Regions from separate parts of the Marinobacter sp. NP-4(2019) genome, predicted to be linked through region 2. Evidence: riboswitches for the same ligand, from Rfam matches in the RefSeq annotation. Region 2 holds a riboswitch; the other holds the start of a gene.
The links. A riboswitch is a leader RNA that binds a small molecule or an ion and turns the genes downstream of it on or off. The one in region 2 is predicted to bind cobalamin.

Region 1: it holds a riboswitch for cobalamin, as region 2 does, so the genes downstream of both, EHN06_RS01660 (TonB-dependent receptor plug domain-containing protein) here and EHN06_RS20130 (ribonucleoside-diphosphate reductase subunit alpha) in region 2, are expected to answer to the same signal.

What each region holds. Positions count from the first base shown of each region.
Region 1 covers NZ_CP034142.1:375,660-379,067, reverse strand. The annotation lists gene EHN06_RS01665 (cobaltochelatase subunit CobN) at 1-162, opposite strand, end outside; gene EHN06_RS01660 (TonB-dependent receptor plug domain-containing protein) at 185-1,987, opposite strand; cobalamin riboswitch at 2,138-2,352, opposite strand; gene cobD (threonine-phosphate decarboxylase CobD) at 2,364-3,389, opposite strand; gene cbiB (adenosylcobinamide-phosphate synthase CbiB) at 3,386-3,408, opposite strand, start outside.
Region 2 covers NZ_CP034142.1:4,420,493-4,423,900, forward strand. The annotation lists gene EHN06_RS20130 (ribonucleoside-diphosphate reductase subunit alpha) at 1-1,826, opposite strand, end outside; cobalamin riboswitch at 2,022-2,227, opposite strand; gene EHN06_RS20135 (DUF3047 domain-containing protein) at 2,432-3,052, shown strand; gene EHN06_RS20140 (substrate-binding periplasmic protein) at 3,054-3,408, opposite strand, start outside.

The DNA of each region.
Region 1 (3,408 bases), 430 kb from region 2:
CAGGAATCGTTCCGCCCCGGCAGCCATTTCCGCCGCCGATCGTTCCGAGACCACGCCAACGACCGTGGCACCGAACACCGGGGTCGAAAGCAGCACTGTCAGTGCCAGGAAAAAGGCGAGTGCCGGGCCATTGATGGTTTGGTCTGGACGCGTGTAGTTCATGCCTTTGCCTCTCCGGGCCCGATCAGATGTCGTAACGGATGGTCAGCATCGCGGTGCGACCGGCGGCAACGTACTCGCTTCCATCGAAGCGCAGGGCCGTGGCGTATTCCCTGTCCAGGACGTTGTCCACCGTCAGGTTTGTGGTCCAGTGACTGTCAATCTGCCACTTTGCCCGCAGGTCCCAGGTGGCAAAACCGGCAATGCGCTCCTCATTATCGGCATCGTTATAGCGGTAGCCCTGCCCCTTCACCGTTGTGCCCAGGGACACCTGGCCAAAGGCCCGGTCCACATCCACCCGGAACTGCTTGGCGCTGCGGCGACGAATGCGGTTATCGGTCTCCTGATCCCGTGGGTCGGTGACCGAGGCAGCAGCCTGCACGGTCCACGCGTTCAGCTCCAGGCCAGCGCTGAGCTCGGCACCCCGGATACGCGCTTCGTTCACATTGAACGGGGCGAAGCGGCCGTCCTTCATGGTGAACACAATCAGGTCGTCAGCATCAGTCTGATAAATGGCGGCGTCCCAGAACCAGTGGTGGTACTGCCCGCCAATGCCCAGCTCCACGCTGCCGGCGGTTTCCGGTTGCAGGTCCGCGTTACCGAAGCCCGGGAAGTAAAGATCGTTGAAGGTGGGTGCGCGGAAGGACGTACTGTAGCTCACCCGGGCCCGATGATTCCGGTCCAGGTCAACGCCCATGGCCACTGCTCCGGTTTCCTCGCGGCCAAAGGCCTCATTGTCGTCCGCCCGCAGGCTCAGTTGAAAGTCAGTGGGACCGAAATTCAGCAGGGCCTGACCAAAAATGGCGGCGTTGGTGCGGCTGGATTCTTCATATTCGGTGGTGCTGTCAACTTCATCCACCAGCAGTTCACCACCCACAATGTACTCGTGACGACCGATGCTGATCTGGTTTTCCCAACGAGCACTGCGCGTCTTGGTGTCGAAGGTGCTGTCGCCGAAGGTATCGCGGTTGTCGGATTCATCGAGGGATTCCGCCAGCAGGATGCGGCTGCGCCAGTAATCGCTGATGGGCGTGTCCAGACGGAAACCGAGGGTCTGGATGGCGAAGTCGGTGTCACCGCCCTCGAATTCGGTATTGCCCTGGGCCCGCATGAGGACAACGCCAGCCTCACCGCCGGAGTCAAACTGGTGGGCAACGGACGCGAGGGCCGAGCTGTTGCGAAAGCCCTTGTCTTCACCGCCTTCCACGATGGCGGTGCCGTCGGTCTCCAGGTGGCTGGCGCTCAGGCTGTATTTCATCCGGCCTTCGGTGCCGGCGGCTCCGGCGGTGTATTCCTGCGTGTTGAAATTGCCACCACCGGCCTGGACCCAACCTTCATGGCCGGTCGGCGCACTGTGGGTAAAAGCCTGGATAACGCCGCCAACGGCATCGGCGCCGTAGAGGTTGCTGCGCGAACCCCGCACAATTTCCACTCGCTCAATCATCTGCGGCGGGAAATACTGCCAGGCGGCACTGCCGCTGGTGGCCGAGCGCAGGCGCACGCCATCCACCAGGAACACGGTGGATTCGCTGCCGGTACCCCGGGTGTAAACACTGATGTTCTTGCCGAACGATCCGTTACTGGAGATGTCCAGGCCTGGCTGTCCTACCAGCAACTCCTCGAAAGTCTGGGGCTGCAGGCGTTCGATGGCCTTTTCATCAATGACGGTAACAGAGGAGTCGCTTTCGCCCCGGGTTTTCGGGCCCAGGGTCGCGGTGACCACAATCGGGTCCAGCGTGGATTCGGAAGTTTCATTGCCCAGGGCGGGCTGGGTTGTGATCAACAGGGTTGCCGCAGACAGGGTCACGGTCGGTAGTGCGTACTTCATCTCAACGTCCTCATTCTCGTGCACGCCCGCACGAATGGATTAGGTAATGACGTTGGGGCAGGCAATCAGGTAACGGGAGAAGAAGCAGGTGTTCGGGGAGCATCCAGGTCGGGTTGGAGTAGCCGGCACCTGCCATACTGTCGCCCACCGCAACGTCTGGCAATTTCAGGCCGGTCTCCGGGCTTATGAGCGGTCTGCCTCGGGCACACCCGGGTGATCGCCTTCCCATACCCTCAGGGGGCACAGTGGCGCATTCGATCACCGTTGACTCAATTACCGTTGCGGGGGCAGCGCCGGAATCCAACCGGCTTCCCGTTTCACCCCTGTGTCGCTTTGCACGGGGCACCTGAAAAAGTGCGGCAAGGCTAGCAATCGGTTAACGATTGGTCAATGACATTCGGCAAGCTATCAGGGCCTGCGACAGCCTTTCCCACTCCGTTTCGGATCCAGGTAATCCAAACCGCAGGGCCGGCGGCTGATCAAACTGACGAACAAGAATGCCCTGCCTGGCCAGCGCGTCGGCCAGTTCTGCCGAGCGCGGGTGCTGAAAATAGCGAAACAGCAGGCTTCCCCCGGAACCGTTCAGGCCGTGAGCAGCCAGCAACCGTTCCAGCCGCTGACTGTCCGCCAACAACCGCTCGGCTGTGGCGGCTTGCCAATGGTCATCCGCCAGGGCCAGCCCCATCACGTAGCGGGCGGGACCACTGACTGTCCAGGGGCCAATCGAGTTCCGCAGGCGTTCCGCCAGCGCGGGTCCGGTCAACACCGCACCGGCCCGTACGCCCGCCAGGCCAAAGAACTTACCAAGAGAGCGCAACACCACCAGGCCTTCCCGCCCGGTCGCAAACCCCAGACTCAGCTCCGGGCGGCCATCCACGAACGCCTCATCGACGATCAGCCAGCCACCCCGGTGCTGCAGCCGTTGATGCCAGCGCAAAAGTCGGTCTGGCTCGATAGTCTCTCCGGTGGGGTTGTTGGGATTGATCCAGACCAGCACATCTAGGTTATCCAGCCAGGACTCATCCTCACCGGTGACCTGTGCCCCATCCAGGCTGACCACCCGATGCCCGGCACAGGACCAGCTGTGACCGTGCTCCCGATAGCCGGGGCTGGGAACACCCACACGGCACGAGACCCGCAACCGGGGCAACGCCATGATTGCCTCCTGGCTGCCGGCCACCGGTACACAGGCAGCGTCAGCGGGAGCCCCCGCCCACTGTCGCACGAGGGCTTCGAGGTCATCATCCGGCTCCGGCAACCGCTGCCAGACCTCCGGCGGCATATCCGGTACCGGCCAGCCGTTGGGGTTTATACCGGTGGACAGGTCCAGCCACTGATCGCGGGGAATGCCCCAGCGTTTTGCCGCTGCATTGAGTCGTCCGCCGTGTTCCGGTGCAGTCATGCCCCTACCCCCAAAAGAA
Region 2 (3,408 bases):
GATACGGTTTGTTCCAGGCGTTGTACGTCCAGCTCACCATCGCGGATATGGGCGGCCAGGTTCACCGAGCCCAGGTTGCACACGGCGATTTCGTCGGCACTGGTGTTGAGGGTGATCTCGGTGCACAGGTTGGAGCTGTGTACCACGCCCTGATGCTGTTGCGGAGAACGCAGGTTGCACGGGTCTTTGAAGGTGATCCACGGGTGGCCGGTCTCGAACAGCACCGTGAGCATCTTGCGCCAGAGCTGTTTGGCGGGGATCTTCTTGAACAGGGTGATCTTGCCCTGCTCCGCCAGCGCCTCGTAGTGCTCGTAACGTTCGCGGAAGGCGTTGCCGTAAAGGTCGTGCAGGTCCGGCACATCGCTGGGGGAGAACAGGGTCCAGTCCCGGTCCTCACGCATGCGCTCGATCAGCAGGTCCGGTACCCAGTTGGCGGTGTTCATGTCGTGGGTGCGGCGGCGCTCGTCGCCGGTGTTCTTGCGCAGCTCCAGGAATTCCTCGATGTCCAGGTGCCAGCTTTCCAGGTAGGCACACACCGCGCCCTTGCGCTTGCCGCCCTGGTTCACCGCCACGGCGGTGTCGTTGACCACTTTCAGGAACGGCACCACGCCCTGGCTCTTGCCGTTGGTGCCCTTGATGTGGGAGCCCAGCGCCCGTACCGGCGTCCAGTCGTTGCCCAGACCGCCGGCCCATTTGGAGAGCATGGCGTTGTCGCGGATGGCACCGTAGATGTCTTCCAGGTCATCACCCACGGTGGTCAGGTAACAGGATGACAGCTGGGAGTGGCGGGTGCCGCTGTTGAACAGCGTGGGGGTGGACGCCATGTAGTCGAAGGACGACAGCAGGTTGTAGAACTCGATAGCGCGTTCGTTGGGGTTGTCCTCCCGCAGCGCCAGGCCCATGGCCACGCGCATGAAGAACACCTGGGGCAACTCCAGGCGGGCGCCGTTCCAGTGCAGGAAGTAGCGGTCGTACAGGGTCTGCAGGCCGAGGAAGCCGAACTGCAGGTCCTGTTCCGGCTTGATAGCCGCGCCCAGGCGTTCCAGGTCGAACGCGGCCAGGGCTTCGTCCAGCAATTCGTACTGGATGCCGGCTTCAATAAACGCACTTAGTGCCTGGGGATAAATCTCCGCCAGCGGCAGGCTGCGGGGCAGGTCCAGCGCGGTGGCGGTTTCCAGCCGCAGCTGTTCCAGCAACAGTCGCGCGGTCACCGCGCTGTAGTCCGGTTCCTGTTCGATGCGGCCACGGGCGGTCATCACCAGTGCCGACAGCACGTCTTCCTCGGCAATGCCGTCATAGAGGTTGCGCAGCGCGTCTTCCACCAGGGATTCACCATCAATGCCGTCCAGCCCGGCGGCCGCCTGTTCCACCTGCAGCTTCATCAGGCCCAGGTCCAGGGGCGCGGTGTCGCCGCTGGCCTTCCTGACGGTCAGGTGCGGGTGAGCTTCAACCGGCTCGTCAATGGCACGCTGGCGGGCGTGCTCTTCCCGGTACAGCACGTAGGCGCGGGCCACTTTCTGTTCCTCGGCCCGCATCAGCGCCAGTTCTACCTGGTCCTGAATGTCCTCGATATGCACCTTGCCACCGGCTTTCAGGCGCCGGCTGATGGCCTGTATCACCTGTTCGGTCACCCGCTTTACGGCATCGTTGATACGGGCGGAACCGGCGGCGTTGTCACCTTCAACGGCCAGGAACGCTTTGGTGACGGCAACACTGATCTTGGATGGATTGAATCCAACGAGGGTGCCGTTACGTTTAATAACCTGAAGGGATTCGGTCTGGTTCTGGGAGGTAGGCTGGGATTCAGCCAGGGCAGAGGCGGACATGTCGGTTCTCCTGAATACGCGTTGGTTTCCATGTCCTTCGCGTATACAGGGATGGCGTCACGAACGTTCCATGCCGTCGCCAACGTGGGCGCCGTACATTCCCTCTCCCGCTAGGGGAGAGGGGAGGAATGAGTTCGGATCCGACCTGCTCACCTTATAAACGCGAAGGTGCAGTTCAGGAGCCTCGGAAGTTTTCCGAGGCTCCGCGTCCCTGGCAGGTCTTCGGACTCAGGGGCGTGAACCGTGTGGTTCGGCCTTGCGTGGCGACTTCCCGGCGGTTGCCAGTGTCATGGTGCCACGCTCGTTCCCCAATACCGCTGCGCGTCAGTTCCGGAGTCTCACCGGATTCCCGATACCGTGAGAGTGTTTACAAAATAAACACTACATCTGGTATTTTACCAAGGATGCTAACACTATATACACGAACCGATACGGCAACAAGGCACTTTTCATTAACACTGCGGTCAACCCCGCAGACACAACACTCAATAACGGAAGCTGTTATGCAAAAACCGGATTCGCTGAAAGCCCTGGCACTGGGTACCGCATTACTGCTCGCCGGCGGGAGTGCCGCTGCGGACAACACCGTCAGGCCATTCTCACAAATGAGCAACCTGGACGATGGCTGGGAGCCGCTGGAATTCCCCAAGATCGATCGCCACACGTCCTACCGTCTGGTTGAGGAAGACGGCACCCAGGTGATCGAAGCGCAAACCAGCAACAGCGCCTCGGGCCTGATCGCCCGCCTGGATATCGACCCCGGGGATTCGCTGACGTTGAAATGGCGATGGAAGGTGTCCAACACCTTTGAAAAAGGCGATGCCCGCCGGAAGTCCGGGGACGACTACCCCGCCCGCATCTACGTGGCGTTCGAGTTTGAACCGGACAAGGCCGGCTGGTTCGAGCGCGCCAAGCGCAAGACCGTGGAGGCCCTGTTTGGCGAAGAGCTACCGGGCAATGCCATCAACTACATCTGGGCTAACCGGTTGGCCACGGGGGAAACCGTGGCCAACCCCTATGCGGAAGAGACCATGATGATCGCGGTCACCTCCGGTGAGGACAAGGCCGGCGAGTGGGTCACCGTGGAAAGGGATATCGTGGCGGATTACCGCACAGCGTTTGGGGATGATCCCCCGCGCCTGCGGGGCGTGGCGATCATGTCGGACTCCGACAACACCGGGGAATCGGCCATCGCCTGGTACGGCGACCTGGAGTTGCACCGATAAGTCATTGTAAAAGGTCTTCGGGGAAACCGGGAATAAAGGACCCGGTATCCGGCATTCGCGCTGGGGGTACTTCGCCCCGTTCCACCAGCCGCAGATAGGCATCATCGAACGCCTCGCGCAGGATGCTGGCCTTCGGATTGGCGAGTGAAAAGAGCCAGGCGCCGTTGCGGGTGCGAACCTCCGACTCCCTCATCAACCGGTCCGAGGGCTCGGTCAGTATCTCGAGCACAGGCTGTCGATAGTCGAGCAGGTAGTCTCCCCGCTTCCGTTTCAGCATATCGATGCCGGAACGGTGGTTGGGCGCTTCGGTGATACGAATATCTTCGTAGGATTGCAGTCTCTCGAGCAAGCCACCG